DNA from 3 places in the Allobosea sp. GW823-FHT02B03 genome. Region 2 is predicted to be linked to each of the others. Evidence: riboswitches for the same ligand, from Rfam matches in the RefSeq annotation. Region 2 holds a riboswitch; each other region holds the start of a gene.
What was found. Region 2 has a riboswitch for cobalamin ahead of AC1REK_RS25890 (ribonucleoside-diphosphate reductase subunit alpha). Riboswitches for the same ligand answer to the same signal wherever they lie in the genome.
Positions count from the first base shown of each region.

Region 1: linked by a shared signal. The riboswitch ahead of AC1REK_RS23245 (CbtB domain-containing protein) and the one ahead of AC1REK_RS25890 (ribonucleoside-diphosphate reductase subunit alpha) in region 2 are both predicted to bind cobalamin.
Region 3: linked by a shared signal. The riboswitch ahead of AC1REK_RS18845 (ABC transporter substrate-binding protein) and the one ahead of AC1REK_RS25890 (ribonucleoside-diphosphate reductase subunit alpha) in region 2 are both predicted to bind cobalamin.

Region 1 covers NZ_JBXAJY010000007.1:92,343-98,276, reverse strand. Annotated here, with positions in the region: gene cobN (cobaltochelatase subunit CobN) at 1-1,514, opposite strand, end outside; gene cobW (cobalamin biosynthesis protein CobW) at 1,577-2,626, opposite strand; gene AC1REK_RS23255 (DUF1636 family protein) at 2,623-3,048, opposite strand; gene AC1REK_RS23250 (CbtA family protein) at 3,097-3,852, opposite strand; gene AC1REK_RS23245 (CbtB domain-containing protein) at 3,865-4,038, opposite strand; cobalamin riboswitch at 4,077-4,258, opposite strand; gene cobU (bifunctional adenosylcobinamide kinase/adenosylcobinamide-phosphate guanylyltransferase) at 4,380-4,892, shown strand; gene cobO (cob(I)yrinic acid a,c-diamide adenosyltransferase) at 4,905-5,516, shown strand; gene cbiB (adenosylcobinamide-phosphate synthase CbiB) at 5,513-5,934, opposite strand, start outside.
Region 2 covers NZ_JBXAJY010000008.1:257,390-263,323, reverse strand. Annotated here, with positions in the region: gene AC1REK_RS25895 (TonB-dependent hemoglobin/transferrin/lactoferrin family receptor) at 1-2,087, opposite strand, end outside; cobalamin riboswitch at 2,360-2,560, shown strand; gene AC1REK_RS25890 (ribonucleoside-diphosphate reductase subunit alpha) at 2,673-5,588, shown strand; gene AC1REK_RS25885 (ribonucleotide-diphosphate reductase subunit beta) at 5,713-5,934, shown strand, end outside.
Region 3 covers NZ_JBXAJY010000005.1:366,297-372,230, forward strand. Annotated here, with positions in the region: gene AC1REK_RS18830 (class I SAM-dependent methyltransferase) at 1-16, opposite strand, end outside; gene AC1REK_RS18835 (ABC transporter ATP-binding protein) at 13-801, opposite strand; gene AC1REK_RS18840 (FecCD family ABC transporter permease) at 798-1,835, opposite strand; gene AC1REK_RS18845 (ABC transporter substrate-binding protein) at 1,832-2,857, opposite strand; cobalamin riboswitch at 3,132-3,343, opposite strand; gene AC1REK_RS18850 (LysR family transcriptional regulator) at 3,363-4,271, opposite strand; gene AC1REK_RS18855 (NAD(P)/FAD-dependent oxidoreductase) at 4,431-5,588, shown strand; gene AC1REK_RS18860 (2Fe-2S iron-sulfur cluster-binding protein) at 5,585-5,848, shown strand; gene AC1REK_RS18865 (FAD-dependent oxidoreductase) at 5,841-5,934, shown strand, end outside.

The sequences.
Region 1 (5,934 bases), on a different contig from region 2:
ATGTCTGCACTGACCCTTCCACCTTCTGCGCGGTCGTCCCGGACGAAGCGAAGCGGAGATCCGGGACCCCTGCCTGGACCTTTGGCGGAGGGGCTCAGGCATGGATCCCGGGTCTCCCTGCGGTCGCCCGGGACGACGGCGTCGAGGGGAGATGGACCGATATCATAGCCCGCTTCGCCCAGCAGTTCCCGGATCGCCAGTGCGCTCGCAGGCGTATCGAGCCCGACAGCGAACCCGGCGCGGCCGCCGCGTGCGGGATAGTCGGACATCACCAGCGCGATTTGGCGCTCGCTGTGCGGCTTGCGGCCGAGCGCGACCCAGTTCGCCGCGAGATCGGCGAGCGCCGCGATGCCGTCGGCATCAGGTGCGAGCCGCCGCAATGTCAGGCCGGTCGCTGGATCGGCGATCTCCTGCTTGAAGGCAACGGGGATCGCGCCAAGCCTGCCGTCGAACTCCGGCAGCGCCGCCTGCATGGCTAGGTCGGCGGCGGAAAGTCCGCGCGGCGAGGCTTCCCAGGCATCGCGGAGGCTGCCGACCGGGACGGCCTGCAATATCGGGCAATCGGCGGCGTCGAGCACGAAGCCCTCGCCCTCGCGCGCCGAGAAGGCGGTGGTGGTGACGATCAGGGCCGGCTTGCGTGCAGCGATCAGCCCGGCGAGCCCGGCTGCGACGGCCTCGTCCTTGAGACTGGTCAGGGCGAGCGGAAGCGGGGCGAGGCCGCGTGCGGCGAGAGCCGTGGAGATCGCCTCGACCATCGCCGTGTCGCCGGCGGCGACGCCGGAACGGTAGACGAGGATGGGGACCAGCGGGGCGTCGGCCGGCAGCGTGGCGAGCGCGTCACGCCAGGGTTTGGGCGTGGCGTTGGGGCCCAGGGCAAAGAGCGTGGGGAGGGCGATTGGAGCAAGGTCGCGCGGGCCCTCATCCCCCTGCCGGGACCTTCTCCCCCAAGGGGAGAAGGGGGCTGCCAGTGCCGCTTCGTCCTTCTCCCCTCGGGGAAGAAGGTGGCCCGGCGAAGCCGGGTCGGATGAGGGCAGCGCGGCGAGATAGCCATCGATCCGCCCCAGCAGCCGCCGCATGTTCTCGGAGCCGCCGCCGGCATGGAAATAGCCGAGCAGCGCTGCTGCGAGCGCCGGCGGCACCGTGCCATGGTCGGCCAGCCGTTCATCCTCCCGGTCGTCGCCGGGCAGCACGGCGAGCGCCACGCCGTTCTGCCGGCAGGCGGCGCCGACCTGCTCGATGCCGTAGCGCCAGCTGTCGAGCCCGCCAAGGCAGCGCAGCAGCACGAAGCGCGAGCGGCTCAGCGTCTTTTCGATCAGCATGTCGATCGAGAGCGGATGCTTGAAGCGCCGCAGGGGCACGAGGCGGATGGCGAGGCCGCTATCGGCAGCGGCCGCCACCGCCGAAAGATCGCTGTCGCTGAAGGAGAGGACGATGATGTCTCCCGGCGGCAAGGCGAGGTCGACGGCGTCCTCACCGTCGTCGAGCCTCACCTCGCTGGTCGGAAGCAGATGCATCGCATCACTTTCTGAACACGCTGGCCGGAAGGCTCAAGGAAGCCTGCCGGCCAGCGTCGATATCAGCCCTTGAGGGCGGCTTCCACGGCCTGCCGGTCGAAACCCTTGAGGCCGATCACGACGAGCCTGCCGTCACGGGCCTCGTCAGCCTCCCAGGCGCGGTCGTAATGGTGACCGATGCGCCGGCCGACACCTTGCACCACGAGCCGCATCCGCTTGCCCGGGACGGCGGCGAAACCCTTCAGGCGCAGCACGCCTTCGGCCTCGGCGGCCTTGGCGAGGCGGGCGACCAGTTCCTCCGGCGAGGTGGCCTCGGCCAGCGGCAGGGCGACGCTGTCGAAATCGTCATGGTCGTGGTCCGCGCCCTCGCCATGATGCGAGGGGCGCGCTGCGAGATCGGCTTCTGCAGCGGCGCCCAGCCCGATGATCAGGGCCGGCTCGACCTTGCCATGGGCGGTCTCGACCACCTTGATCGCCTTGGGCAGATGCTCGGCGATCTCGGCCTTGACGCGCTCGCGCCCTTCCGCATCGACGAGGTCGCTCTTGTTGAGCAGGATCAGGTCGGCGCAAAGGATCTGGTCCTCGAAGACCTCCTCCAGCGGGTTGTCGTGGTCGACTGACTGGTCCTGAGCCGCCTGCGCCTTCAGGGCTTCGGGATCGTCGGCGAACTGACCCTCGGCGACGGCCGGCCCGTCGACCACGGCGATCACGCCATCGACGGTGACGCGTGAGCGGATCGCCGGCCAATTGAAGGCCTGGACCAGCGGCTTCGGCAGGGCGAGGCCCGAGGTCTCGATCAGGATGTGCTGCGGCGGGTTCGGCCGGTCGAGCAGCTTCTCCAGCGCCGGCACGAAGTCATCGGCGACGGTGCAGCAGATGCAGCCATTCGGCAGTTCGACGATGTCCTCCTCCGAGCAGCCCTCGATGCCGCAGCCGGCGATGAAGGAGCCGTCGAAGCCGAGATCGCCGAATTCGTTGACGAGCACGGCGAGGCGCTTGCCGCCGGCATTCTCGAGGAGGTGGCGGACGAGGGTGGTCTTCCCGGCGCCGAGGAAGCCGGTGATGATCGTGCACGGCACCTTGCCGAGCGCGGGGTTCTGCGGAGCGTTCATTCGTTTGATCCTTGCTGGCGCGGCAGAGGAGGCACGCGCGCGACCACGCCCTTGCGGAACGAGGCGGGTCTTTCCTTCCAGGGAACGATACCGTTGGCGCTGGCGGCAAAGCTCTCCGCCGCGCCGGCGATCTCGTCGAGATGGCTGTCGGTGTCGAGGTCACCGATCAGATAGGTCCATTTGCCATCGGCGGCGAGCGCGATGGTGCAGGGCCGCTTGCAGACGGCGAGGCATTCGACCGGGACGACGGCGATGCCGCTGCTGGCCATGCGTTCGCCGAGCGCCGCCGCGAGAGCGATGCCCGGCTGGTCGAAGCCATCAGGCAGATCCGCGCGCTGGCGCCGGCAGACGGTGCAGACATGGATGGTGCAGCCCGGCTCCTGCCGGGCGACGGTCGCGAGGGCGAGATCGCCTTCGAGCATGAGAGTACTTCCTTGGGCTGGCGCGGCCGTTTCCGGCCGCGCGAGGCGTCAGGCCGCCGCGGTGGCGGCGCTGCGGCGCGTGGCCCAGGGCCAAAGCACGCCGACGGCGAAGCCGGTGGCGAGCCAGAGCGCGGCCTGGATGGCGAGCGAGAGCGCCGCGAAATGCGCCGCGATCTCGGCCGGGACCTTGCTCTCCGGCGCGACCGGATGCGGCGCACCGATCAGATGCGGCAGCAGCAAGGCGAGCACGGCGAGCGCCCTTGCCCAGGAGGCTTCGACCCGCAGGAAGACGAAGAGCGCGCCGGCGGTGACGGCGGCGGTCATCAGCCACCAGAGCTGCCGGTGCTGCAATTCGGCCGCGGCGGCGCCAGGCAGTTCCGGCGCGAGCCCCATCGCCGGGGCGAGCCCGAAGGCGAGGAAGCCGCAGACGGCCCAGGCCAGCGCCCGACGTTCATCGATCCGCTCATTGGCCGCGATCATGCCGGCGAGCAGCAGGGCGGCGAAGCCGATCGCGGTGCCGATCGTCACCAGGCTGGTGAAGGCGGTGCGCTGGAAGCCGTCCTGCGGCTTCCATTCATGCTCGCCGGTATGCTCGGCACCGGCGGCCGGATTGTTGTGCGCGAGGTGGATGCGGGCTTCGCCGTTGAAGGCGGCGAGCGTCGGTGCAGGCTGCGCGCGCAGCGCTGCCTCATAGGTTTCCGCCTTGAGGATCAGCGGCGTCGTGGTGACGTGCTGGAGCGCCGAGATCAGCAGCCCAGCCAGAAGCCCGGCCAGAAGACTGACCGTGAGAACACGAGTGACCATGATGCTTCCCCGTCAGTGGCAGGGGAAGGCGAGGCCGTGGCGGGCGTCATGCGCCGCGTTGTGGACATTCGCGGAGGCCGCGAAGCCGACGGTGTAGACCAGCACGAAGCCGAGGATCAGTGCGGCAGCGACGGCTTTCGCGCGTTCGGAGACGCTGGCCTGGCTGGAGACGGTAGCCGTATTCATCTTGGTTCACTTCCTGGCCACCCCACCGGCAGCCTGTTGGACGACATCGAAAGACGGCAGGTCTCCTGGCTCGCGGCTTGATGTCCTGCTCCGCCTTCCCGGGGAAACCCAGTGGCCGATGGCGCAGGACGCGCCGCTTACAGTTGCGGGGGCAGCCGCGGTATCGCACCGCGTTCCCTTTTCACCTCGTCGCCGAGGCACCGTCCGCAGGATCATTAGCCATCCGGCGGGCGCTGTGCAATGCAGTGCCGTCATTCTCGGTCGCAGCGAAGCGGAGAGCCGGGAATCTCCTGAACGAGATGCGCGGGCCTGCGCCCGAGCCTGACGCGGAGACCGCAGGCATGACCCTTCCCTCGCTCACCCTCGTCCTCGGCGGCGCCCGCTCCGGCAAGAGCCGGCATGCCGAGACGCTGATCGAGGCCCTGCCGGCGCCCTGGGTCTACATCGCCACCGCCCAGGCCTATGACGACGAGATGCGCGCGCGGATCGCCGAGCACCGCGCCCGACGCTCGCAGGACTGGCGGACGGTCGACGCGCCGATGGCGTTGCCCGAGGCGTTGCGTGCGGTACCGTCGGGGCAGCCCGTGCTGGTCGACTGCCTGACGCTCTGGCTGACCAATCTCATCCTGGCCGAGCGCGACATCGCCATCGCGACCGGCGAACTCATGGCGGCCTGCCGCGAGGCGCAGGGCCCGATCGTGCTGGTCTCGAACGAGGTCGGCCTCGGCATCGTGCCGGAGAATGCGCTCGCCCGCCGCTTCCGCGACGAGGCGGGGCGCCTGCACCAGCGGCTTGCGAGTCAGGCGGAACGCGTGGTCTTCATGGTCGCCGGTCTGCCCATGCAGGTGAAGTAGCAGAGAAAAGCCATGACGATCGATGACGCCGAAGCCGCCCGTCACAAGGCGAAGATGGAAAAGCGCAAAGCGGTCCAGGATGCCGAGGTCGCCGGCAAGACGCTCGAAAAGGGCCTGCTGATCGTCAACACCGGCCCCGGCAAGGGCAAGTCGACCGCCGCCTTCGGCCTGATCCTGCGGGCGCTCGGCCATGGCTGGCGGATCGGCGTCGTCCAGTTCATCAAGGGCGCCTGGTCGACCGGCGAGCGCAAGGCGCTGGACGCCTTCGGCGATCAGGTCTCCTGGCATTCGATGGGCGAAGGCTTCACCTGGGAGACGCAGGACAAGGCGCGCGACATCGCGGCGGCGACAAGAGCTTTTGAGAAAGCGAAAGAGCTGATGGCCGACGAGGGCATCAGGCTTCTGGTGCTGGACGAGCTCAACATCGCCTTGCGCTACGACTATCTGCCACTCGCCGAGGTCGTCGCCGCGCTGCAGGCCCGCCGGCCCGATCTCCACATCGTCGTCACCGGCCGCAACGCCAAGCCGGAGCTGATCGAGGCCGCCGATCTCGTCACCGAGATGACGCTGGTGAAGCACCACTTCGCCGCCGGGGTGAAGGCGCAGGAAGGGATCGAGTTCTAGAGGACGATGGCGGCAAGGCTTCCAAGCCCCGCCAGCCCCCAGAGCAGCAGACAGGCTTTCCGGTAGAGTACGAGCGCCCTTCTGATGTCCGCTGCCGTCGCCTCGGCCCGGCCGTCGCCCATCCAGCCATCATCGACCCTGACGGCGCCATAGACGCGCGGCCCGGCGAGCCGAAGCCCGAGCGCTCCGGCCATCGCCGCCTCCGGCCAGCCGGCATTGGGCGAGCGGTGGCGCCTCGCATCGCGGCGCACGGCGCGCCAGGCGGCGGAAGCATCGGCCTGCCGGTCGAGCGCCGCGGCGCCGATCAGCAGCAGCGCGGTCAGTCGCGAGGCCGGCAGGTTGACGAGATCGTCGAGCCGCGCCGCCGCCCAGCCGAAGGCGAAGTATCGCGGCGATTTGTGACCGATCATCGAATCTG
Region 2 (5,934 bases):
GTCGGCTTCCAGTTGAGGAAGGCGTCGAACACCGAATAGCCGCCCGGCTTGAAGATGGCCGGCGTGCTGGCGCGGGTGACGCCCGAACCGAAGGTGCTGATGAACTCAGCCTCCAGCCCGTATTCCGGCATCAGGTATTTCAGCGCGGCCACAGCGGTAAAGGGGCTGATCGAGTTGTACGGCGTCGTCCGGGCACCAGCCTCCGTCTGCTGCGTTCCGTACTGGTAGCTGAGTGCGACATTACCGACCCAGCGCTCGTGGAACTTCCACTCGGCCGAGGCCTCGACGCCTGAAATCTTGACGCTCGCAAGGTTGCGATAGGTCAGGTCCACCGTGCCGGGGATCGTGGCGAAGTTCTGGATGAAGTCCTTGTAGTCGGCATGGAAGACACCGACCGAGAACCAGCCATTGGCGAAGCGGCCGCGCAGGCCGGCCTCGTAGGACTTGACGGTCTCCGGCTTGAGATCGGGGTTCGGGATCAGGTTCTGGTTGCCGAAGGGCAGCGAGGTGTAGAGCTGCTGCGCCGTCGGCATCTTGAAGCCCTGAGCGTAGCGGGCATAGAGCGAATAGGTGTCGTCGAGCCTGAAGAGCGTCCCGACCTGCGGGATCAGCTTGTGGGAATCGATGTCGCGCGGTTCCTTGCCCGGCACGATCACATAGCCGGCCCCGATGCTCGGCTCGATCTTGTAGTTGGCGTAGCGAACGCCCGGCGTGATCGTCCAACGGCCGTTCAGCAGCTCGATCTCGTCCTGCAGGAAGAAGTCGTAGCGCGTGGTGGTCGCATTGGCGAAGTTGAAGCCGCCGGCGATCGTCGTGGTGGTGACGCCGGTCGTCATGTTCCGGACGTCGTCGCGACGCTCATAGTCGGTGTTGGTGATGTCGCCCTGGAAGCCGTAGGTCAGCTTGTGGAAGGTCGAGCCCAGCGCGAAGCTCGACTTGGCCTCGATGTCGAGCTGCGAGAACTTCTCGGAGTAGTCGAGGATCCCGCGCGTGTAGCGCTGCTGGCCATTCGCCAGTGTCTGAAGCCGCTTATTGGTCATCTCGCGCTTCTGCGGCGAGAAGGACGCCTGCCAGCGGATCGAGTCCAGGAAACTGGCGCCGACATCCCACTGATGCTCGAGGGCGATGCGCTGGCGCGACTTCACCTCGTCCCGCACATAAGGACCGTTGCGGGTGCCCAGGCTGACGACATTGTAGTCCCACAGCTGGTTCACGCTCGAAGAGTTGTCGAAATACTCCCCGGTCAGCTTGAAGGTGTGGTCGGTCGTCGGTTTGAAGACCAGCTTGCCGAACGCGTTCCACACCGTGCTGTCGAGCGGATTCAGCGTGTCGCAGCCGATATAGCGCAGGCTCGGCACCGGGCAGCCCCAGCGGCCGCCATTGGCGCGGGCACGGCTGAGCTTGGCTTCCTGCGCGGTCGTGTGGCTCAGTCCGACGATGGCCTCGAGCGTCGGCGTCAGCCTGAACGCTGCGGTTCCGGTCTTGGTGAAAGCGCGGTTGAAGCTGTCGTAGTTTGCATCGAGCTTGACCGCGTAGGGCTTGTCCTTGCCCTTGAGCAGATCCTGTGGGTCGAGCGTACGGAACGAGACGATGCCGCCGAGGGCATCCGCGCCCCAAAGCACCGAGCCCGGTCCGCGCACGATCTCGACGCTCTTCAGGAAGGGCATGTCGACGAAGTTGCGGTTGCCGTCGGTGATGCGCTCGATCACGCGCGATCCGTCGACCTGCATCTGCACGCGGTTGCCGCCGACGCCGCGGATGTTGAAGCCTTCGTAGTTGCCGAAGGGGTCCGTCCCGCTGGTGATGCGGTTGACGCTGACGCCGGGCTGGTAGCGCACGAGATCCTGGATGTCGCGGGTCATGCGCTCTTCGAGTTCCGTGCGCGGAATGACCGTGACGTTACCCGGAACATCCAGCGCCAACTTCTCGCCGCGCGTGGCCGTCACGGTGATCTGGTCGAGGGAAATCGTCCCGGCCTGCGTGCCAGCAGGCGCGGTTTCCCCGACAGACTGGGCATGAGATATCGCGATCGGCGACGCCGAAAAAAGCAGTGTCGCGATTAGGTATAGATTGTAATTGTTCTTCATAGCAGTGACCCAGCCCAAAGATGCGGCTGTCTACTATGTGATTCTGGATCTTCGCAAATAGATTCATTTTTCCTAGGGCAATAAATAACTGGTTAAATTCTAAATTTAGCGTTCCGTTTGTATTGATTATCTATTTTAATTATCTGAAGTTTGGTTTGTTGCTGTAGAAATTCTAATCTAAATGCGCTCGAGATTTGACCCGCGCTCGAAATGACAGGCCCCTCCGACGGCTTGCTGACGTGCGATGGATTGACAACGGTGACGCGCGTGCCACTAGATATAGTGGTCACGGTCTCTCGAATCACCGGTTCGAGAGCTAAGAGGGAAGCCGGTGGAACACCGGCGCTGCCCCCGCAACTGTAAGCGGCGAGTTCGCGTCCATCCGTAAGTCACTGGGGTCGAAAGGCTCTGGGAAGACGGGACGAGAGCTATGACCCGCGAGCCAGGAGACCTGCCGCGACCTCGTTGAACGTCCTCGGGCGGGGTGTCCCGGTGGTGCGCTTGGCAGGTCGCGGCCTTGTGGTGCCGCGTGCCTTCTCGACGCAACCGCTCTGGCCTTTGCCCCCAACATTTGGGGTTGATGCCATGTCTCTTTCTCTTGAAGCCGAGCGGCCGGTTGCCGTTTCTCCGGCCGCCGATCTCGCGGTCACCAGGGCACCCGGCAATGAACCCGGCTACCAGGTTATTCGCCGTAACGGCGCGGTCACGCCGTTCGATCCATCGAAGATCTCGGTCGCGCTGACCAAGGCGTTTCTCGCCGTCGAGGGCTCGAACGCTGCTGCCTCGCGTCGCATCCACGAAGCCGTCGCGGAGATGACCGAGCAGGTCGTGGCGGGACTGACCCGCCGGGCCGCGAACGGCCGCACCTTCCATATCGAGGACGTCCAGGATCAGGTCGAGCTCGCGCTGATGCGCGGAGAGCATCACAAGGTCGCTCGCGCCTATGTGCTCTATCGCGAGGAGCGAGCCCGGGAGCGGGCCAGGGCGGTTGCCGAGATGCAGCCGGCGACCGCTTTGGCACCAGCATCCCACATGAAGCTTGCTGACGGCACGATGGTGCCGCTCGACGCTGCTCGCCTGGAGAAGGTCGTGCGCGAGGCCTGCGCGGGTCTCGACGGCGTCTCGGCCGAGCCGATCCTGACGGAAGCGCGCCGCAACCTCTATGACGGCATCTCGCTCGACGAACTGGCGCTGGCGCCGATCCTGGCCGCGCGTACGCTGATCGAGAGCGAGCCGAACTACGCCAAGGTCTCGGCCCGCCTTCTGCTCGACAAGCTCCGTCGCGAGGCGCTGAGCTTCGTCCATGGCCATGCCGAGCAGGCGACGCAGGAAGAGATGGCAGCCGGCTATGGCGAGTATTTCGCGGCCTATCTCAAGACCGGCATCGCCAACGAGCTGATCGACCCCGAACTCGGCCGCTTCGACATCGCCCGCATCGCCGCCGCTCTGAAGCCCGAGCGCGATTTCCAGTTCGACTATTTAGGCTTCCAGACGCTCTATGACCGCTATTTCCTGCATGTGCGCGGCAACCGCTTCGAGCTGCCGCAGGCCTTCTTCATGCGCGTCGCCATGGGCCTTAGCCTTCGCGAGATCGACCGCGAGGCGCGGACGATCGAGTTCTACGACCTGCTCTCGTCCTTCGACTTCATGGCCTCGACGCCGACGCTGTTCAACTCGGGCACGCTGCGTCCGCAGCTCTCCTCCTGCTTCCTGACGACGGTTGCCGACGATCTCGACGGCATCTTCAAGGCGGTGAAGGACAATGCGCTGCTGGCCAAATACTCGGGCGGGCTCGGCAATGACTGGACGCCGGTGCGAGGCCTCGGCGCCCATATCAAGGGCACCAATGGCGAGAGCCAGGGCGTCGTGCCCTTCCTGAAAGTCGCCAACGACACGGCGATCGCGGTCAACCAGGGCGGCAAGCGCAAGGGTGCGGTCTGCGCCTATCTCGAGACCTGGCATGTCGACATCGAGGAGTTCCTCGACCTTCGCAAGAACACCGGCGACGACCGCCGCCGCACCCATGACATGAACACGGCGAACTGGATCCCCGACCTGTTCATGCAGCGCGTCGAGGCCGGCGCCGACTGGACGCTGTTCTCGCCCGACGAGGTGCCGGACCTGCATGACCTCTATGGCAAGCCCTTCAAGACGGCCTACGAGGCCTATGAGGCCAAGGCTGCGGCCGGCCAGATCAAGGTCTTCAAGCGCGTGAAGGCGCTCGATCTCTGGCGGCGCATGCTGACCATGCTGTTCGAGACCGGGCATCCCTGGATCACCTTCAAGGATGCCTGCAATCTGCGCTCGCCGCAGCAGCATGCCGGCGTGGTGCATTCCTCGAACCTCTGCACGGAGATCACGCTCAACACCTCGGCCGACGAGGTCGCGGTCTGCAATCTGGGCTCGGTCAACCTGGCCGCGCATGTGACTGCGAACGGCCTCGATCAGGCGCGGCTGGCGCGGACCGTGAAGACCGCGATGCGGATGCTCGACAACGTCGTCGACATCAATTTCTACACGATCCCGGAGGCGCGCCGCTCGAACCTGCGCCACCGCCCGGTCGGCCTCGGCCTGATGGGCTTCCAGGATGCACTCCAGACCCTGCGCCTGCCGGCGGCGTCTGAGGAGGCGGTCGCCTTCGCCGACAACTCCATGGAGGCGATCAGCTTCCATGCGATCTCGGCCTCGGTCGGTCTCGCCGCCGAGCGCGGCCGCTATCCGAGCTTCGAGGGTTCGCTCTGGTCGAAGGGCATCCTGCCGATCGACTCGCTCGATATCCTCTCGGAGTCCCGCGATGGCGATGTCGAGCTGGACCGCTCCGCGACGCTGGATTGGGAAGGGCTGCGCGAGCGGGTGAAGACCACCGGCATGCGCAACTCCAACACGATGGCGATCGCGCCGACCGCGACGATCTCCAACATCGTCGGCGTCTCGCAGTCGATCGAGCCGTCCTACAGCCAGCTTTACGTCAAGGCGAACATGTCGGGCGACTTCACCGTGGTGAACGCCGGGCTCGTGCACGACCTCAAGGCGAGGGGGCTCTGGGACGAGGTGATGGTCTCCGACCTCAAGTATTACGACGGCAAGGTGAGCCAGATCGACCGCGTTCCCGCCGATCTGAAAGCGCTTTATGCGACCTCCTTCGAGATCCCGACGGAGTGGCTGATCCGCGCTGCGGCGCGCCGGCAGAAATGGATCGACCAGGGCCAGTCGCTCAACCTCTACATGGCCCAGCCTTCCGGCCGGAAGCTCGACGAGGCTTATCGGCTCGCCTGGCGGCTGGGCCTGAAGACGACCTATTACCTGCGCGCCTTGTCGGCGACCCATGTCGAGAAATCGACCCTGAAGGGGACCGACGGCAAGCTCAACGCGGTCTCGGCCACCGTGCCGGTCGCTGCCAAGACGGCCGCGCCGATCATCGTCGACATCCCGCTGGAAAACGGCATGGCCGTGCCCAATGCCTGCTCGCTCGACGATCCGACCTGCGAAGCCTGTCAGTAACAACCGCTGTCATTCTCCATCGCGCAACGCCGGAGAGGACATTCGCAGGGAACCCTCTCCTGGAAGGAGAGGGTTCCCTGCGCCTGCATCTTCACGCTTTCACGTTTCAAGAATGGAACATCCCATGCTCGACTGGTCCGACACCAAGCCGGCGACCCCGGCCAATCTTGCCATCCTCACCAACCCGACGCCTGCCTCAGACGCCACTGGCCTCGGCGAGATCGACCGCAATGGCGGGCGCGTCACCGTCGACGAGAAGCGCATGATCAATGCGCGCGCCGACGTGAACCAGCTCCTGCCGCTCAAGTACAAATGGGCCTGGGAGAAGTACCTCTCGGGCTGCAAC
Region 3 (5,934 bases), on a different contig from region 2:
CGTCGGAAGCGGTCATGGCGCGGCCTCTCCATAGCAGTCGGGGTCGACGAGGTATTCGATATGGCGCCGGCCGGAAGCGGTGGCGCCGATCCTGACCGCGACGCCGAAGACCCGCCGGATCGTCTCCTCGGTCAGCACGGTCTCGGGCGTGCCGGAGGCGACCAGCCGGCCTTCGTGCAGCAGCGCGATCTCGTCGCAGAACAGCGCCGCGAGGTTGAGATCGTGCAGGGCGACGATGCAGGTCACGCCGAGCCGGCGGACCAGCGTCAGGATCGAGAGCTGGTGCTGGATGTCGAGATGGTTGGTGGGCTCGTCGAGGATGAGCTCGCTCGGCGTCTGCGCCAAAGCCCGCGCGATATGCACGCGCTGGCGCTCGCCACCCGAGAGCGTGTGCCAGAGCTGGTCGTGCCGTTCGTTCATGCCGACCCGCGTCAGTGCCGCATCGACCGCCTGCTCGTCGGCCGCGCTCCAGGAGGCGAGGGCGCCGCGATGCGGGGTGCGGCCGAGGCGGACGACGTCGCAGACGCAGAGCTGGATCTCGGTCGTCGCCTGCTGCTCGACGAAGGCGAGGCGGCGGGCGAGCTCGCGCCGCGACACCTGCCCGATATCGCGGCCATCGAGCTCGACCACGCCGGACGAGACATTGCGCAGCCGGCAGAGCAGCCGCAGCAGGCTCGACTTGCCGGAGCCGTTGGGCCCGATCAGGCCGAGGATCTTGCCGGGCGCGGCTTCGAGCGTCACGCCGCCGACGATCATCCGCCCGGATGTGCCCCAGGAAACGTCGCGTGCCGACAGCGTCATGCCGGCCGCCTGGCGCGATAGAGGATGATGGCGAAGGCGGGCGCGCCGACCAGGGCGGTGACGACGCCGATCGGCAGGATCTGCTGCGGCACCAGGATGCGCGAGAGGATATCGGCGAGGATCATGAAGATCGCGCCGATCACGAGGCAGACTGGCAGCAGGCGGGCATGGCCGGGGCCGACCAGGAAACGGGCGGCATGCGGGATGACGAGGCCGACGAAGCCGATCGTGCCGACGATGCTGACCATGGTCGCGGTCATCACCGCGGTCACCGCGAAGAGGATGATGCGCACGCGCGTCACCGCGACGCCGAGCGAGGCGGCGGCGTCCGCCCCGAAGGCGAAGGCGTCGAGCGCCTTGGCGTGCAGCATGCAGATCGCGAAGCCGGCGAGTGCGACCGGCGTCGCGACGAAGACGTCCGGCCAGCGCACGCCGCCGAAATTGCCGAGCAGCCAGAACATCACGCCGCGCGCCTGCTCGGCGCTGGCGAGCGTCGTGACGATCGTCGCCGTGGCGGCGTTGAAGAGCTGCGAGCCGGCGACCCCGGCGAGGATGACGCGGTCGCTCGCCCCGCCGGCGCCGGCGGCCAGCAGCGCGACGATCAGCAGCGCCGCGACCGAGCCGAGAAAGGCGCCGCCGGAGACGGTCAGCACCGCTCCGCCGAAGCCGAGGATCATCACTGCCACAGCGCCCGTCGAGGCGCCGGCCGAGATGCCGAGGATATAGGGCTCGGCCAGCGGGTTGCGCAGCAGCGCCTGCAGGATCGCGCCCGACAGCGCCAGCGCGCCGCCGCACAGCCCGGCCAGCAGCGCCCGGCTCAGCCGGTAGTCGAAGATCACGCCCTGCTGGATCGCGCTGACCGGATAGCCGAGATCGAACAGCCCGTTGCCAAGCGCCTGGAAGGCGGTCCCCAACGGAATCCGCATCTCGCCGATAGTTACGGCGAGCGCGATGGCGAAGACCAGCGCGGCGAGCGCTGCGAACGCGATGCCGATCCGCGCCGGCCAGTTCGGCTGGACGGGGTAGTGGCTCACCGCGCCAGGCCGAAGCGCTCGATGCCGCGTGCCAGCGCCTCGATGCCGTCGACGGTGTCGAGCCCGGCGCGCGTCGCGCCGACATCCATCACCACGATCCTGTCCTGCTTGACGGCATCGAGCTTGCTCGCCACCGGGTCGGTCTTGAGGAAGTTGAGCTTGAGATCGATATCGTCGGCGGGAAAGCGCCGGCGGTCCATCTTGACGACGACGATCACGGCGGGGTTCGCGGCGGCGATGCTCTCCCAGCCGACCAGCGGCCATTCCTCATTGGTGGTGATGACGTTGCGGGCCCCGAGCTTCGACAGGATATAGGCCGGCACGCCGTTCTTGCCGGCGATGAAGGCATCGCCCTTGATGTCCTTGCTGGAGAACCAGACGGCGACAGGCACGTCCCGCGCCTTCATCCCGGCAACCGACTGCACCGCCTTCTCCTCGCGTGCCTTCAGCTCGGCGATCAGGGCCTCGGCGCGGTCGGACACGTCGAAGATTGCGCCGAATTCGCGGATGTTCTGGTAGACCAGCTCCATCGAGAACATCTTGGTCCGCACGCCGTCGCCGGGGCCGGAATTGTCCTTGCCGACGCAGTCGGTCGGGGAAACGTAGGTCGGTACCTTGACCTTGGCGAACTGGTCGCGCTTCCCGACGATGCCGTTCGGCCCGATATGCCATTCGAACATCGCGGTGACGAGGTCGGGCTCCTGGGCGACGACCGCCTCGAAGCTGGGATCATTGTCGGCGAGCCGCTTCACCTTGGCGTTCACCGCCTCATAAGGCTTGGCGACCGGGCTGAACCAGACGGCGGTGCCGACGACGCGGTCGCCCAGGCCGAGCGCGTAGAGGATCTCGGTCTGCGTCTGGCCGACGGCGACCACGCGCTTCGGCGCCTGGTTGAAGGTGATGGTCTCCCTGCAGTTCTCCAGCGCCAGCGGATACTGCGTCGGCGCGGCCTGCGCGCCGGAAGCGAGGCACAGGCCGGCAGCCAGGGCCAGCGGGAGAGAGAAACGCTGGACCATGTGCATGAAACCCTTCGAAGGCGGGAGAGAACGGCCAGCGCCGAGGCATGAGCCAAGCCGGCGCGACTTGAACTGATATGTAATGTTATAACAAAACTGATAGAGGGCTGCGCCGCGACCTGTCAAGCTGGTGCGAGTAAAGGCGCCGGCGGCGCTCGTAGAGATGGGCATCTGGATTCATCGCTCCCCGAGATGAAGGCGGGAAGCAGGCGATTGCGACGGAGCGGCGGGATCCTCGTCCCGCGCTTGTCCGCAACCCTCCGGAGCACCCCGCCCGAAAGACCTTCCGATGATCAGGGCAGGTCTCCTGGCTCGCGGGTCGATGCTGGCTCCGCCCGGCCTTCCCGGCACCGGAGCGCCAGTGGACGATGGGTGGAGAGCTCGCCGCTTACAGTTGCGGGGGCAGCCTCGGCCTCGGCGCTGCGCGCCTCACCGAATTCCCTCTTAGCTCCAGGGCGTGACGCCTGGAGAACCATGATCGGGCCAGACCATAGATCGGCGCGAAGCGGCGTCAAGCGGCCGGGATCTGCGGGCCGGACGCCGTCTGCATCAGGTTGCCGCAGAGCTGGCGAAGCGTCACGACATAAGGGTTGCGGGCGAGGAAGCTCGCTTCGCCGAAATAGATCGGGATCTCCGGCAACTCGGCGATCTCGAGTCCGGCGATGCTGGTCTCGCTGCCATCGAGGCACCAGGCGGGAATGATCGCGAAGCCGATCCCGGCCTCGACGCAGCGCTTCACGCTCGAGCTGCCGGAGGTCGAGATCGCGATCTCCATCTCCGACCCGTCGGGGCGCAGATAGTCGATGGCGAGGTTGCGCAGCAGCTGGCCGGGCTCATAGGTCACGAAGGGGCGCCCCTGCGCCCATTCCCGAATCTCGCCCGGTGCCGGCGCCGCGCCCCAGGCGGTGGGGAAGACCAGTGCCGGCCGATAGGTGCAGACCAGATGCTGCGGCACGTTGGGGTCACCGAAATAGCGTTCGGTGATGCACAGATCGAGGCTGCCATCCTTGATCATCTCGGGCAGGGAGGTGTCGCGCTCATAGGCGAGGATTTCGACCTGTGGGAAGAGTTCCCGGAACCGGGCCAGGATCGGCGGCAGCAGATAGTAGAAGATCGCCTGCGGCAGGCCGATGCGCAGCACCGGCCGCTCCTTGTCGAGCGTGCGGTCGAGCCTCGCCAGGACCGTGTCGAGCTCCGGCAGCAGGAGCTTGTAGAGGCTGCGCCCGCGCGGCGTCAGCGTCACCGTCTTGGCGCCCTGCTCTGAGAGGACGAGGCGCTCCTCCAGCACCTGTTCGAGCCGGCGGACATGGTTGGCGGCGGACTGGTAGCTCATCCCCAGCTTGCGGGCCGCGGCCGAATAGGAGCCGTCGCGCGCGACGATGAAGAAGGTCTGGATCAGCGTCAGATTGGCTTCGCGCATGGCTCGTTCCGCGGCGGGGAGCCCCACTCATATCCATAGGCGGCGGCCTTCCGCCACTTTCAAACAATGGCGCAAGTCGGGGCGGATCATTTGGATCGACCCGAAAGGCGAAGCGACCGAGGGTCGCGCATCGCTTTTCAGGACGCCCCGTCGCCTCGCATGGCCCGCTCTCCTTCCCTCCATGTCGCCGTGATCGGCGCCGGAATCGTCGGCGCCGCCGCCGCGCATTTCCTGGCGGCGGCCGGGGCGCGGGTCACGCTGCTCGATGCCTCCGGTCCGGCGGCCGGCGCGACCGGCGCTTCAGACGGCGCGGTCTCGGTCGCGAGCAAGAAGCCCGGGCCGATGATGGACCTCGCCCGCCATGCTCGCGCCTTCTATGGAAGCTGCGAGGCGGATGGATTGCTGCGCGGTCTGTTCCATCGCCGCTCGACCTTCCTGGTCGCCCGTACGCCGCTCGAAGCTGATCTCGTCGCCGAGCACGGCGCCGATCTTGCCGCCGCCGGCGAGCGCGTGCTCGATGTCGACCGGCCGACGCTGCTGGCGCGCATTCCGGGCCTCGGCGACGGCGTCTGCTTCGCCCTCGAAATCCCCGATGACGGCCACGCGCTCGGTTACGAGATCACCCAGCGCCTGCTGCAGCGGAGCAGCGTCGCGGTTCGGCGCAATGCGCCCGTCTCCGAAATCGTCATGCGGGGTGGGCAGGCCGTCGGGGTCGCGATCCGCGGCGAGCTTCTGGCGGCCGACGCCGTCCTCGTCGCCGCCGGGATCGGCTCGGTCGGCCTGCTCGGTCTCGGCGATGTCCTGATCCCGCGGAAGGGCCAGATGGTCGTGACCGACCGCGCCGCCGCCGGCCGGCCAGCGATCGACGGCCATCTGATGGCGGCCTCCTATCTAGCCGCCAAGCGCGGCATAGTCCGTGATAACGCCCATATCGGCCTCGTCATCGATCCCTTGGTCACTGGCCAGTTCCTGATCGGCGGCAGCCGCGAGGACCACCGCGCCGACCAGACGACCGACGCCGTGACGATCTCGGCGATCCTGCGGGATGCGCTCGATCTCTATCCGCCGCTTCGCGAGCGCCGCGTGCTGCGGACCTTTGCCGGTGTCCGCACCGCTTCGCGCGACGGCCTGCCGATCATCGGCCCGCATCCGCATCTCGGCGGCGTCACGGTCGCCACCGGCTTCGAGGGCGACGGCATCTGCCTCGGCCCGTTCATGGGCGCCAGCGCTGCCCGGATGATCCTCGGCCAGGCGCCGGGCGTCGATCTTTCCCTGCTCTCGCCCCAGCGCTTCGCCGCCGTCGAGGCCCTGGCATGAACCCCTGCTTCTATTGGATCGACCGCCCGGTTTCCTTCCGTCCGGGCGAGAGCATCGCCGCGGCGCTGCTGCGCGCCGGCATCGCCGATCTCGGCCCCGAGGGCGGAGCCGTGCGTGGCCGCGTGTTCTGTGGCATTGGCGCCTGCCAGGCCTGCGTCGTCGCGATTGCGGGCGAGGGGCCCGTCGAAGCCTGCCTGACGCCGGCGCGTTCCGGAATGCGCCTTGCCCCCCAGCCCGGCATCGGACTGCACCATGACTGAGCTACCGGTCCTTGTCGTCGGCGGCGGGCCTGCGGGCGTCGCTGCGGCCGTGACCCTGGCGGAAGCCGGTCTGCGGGTGCTGCTGA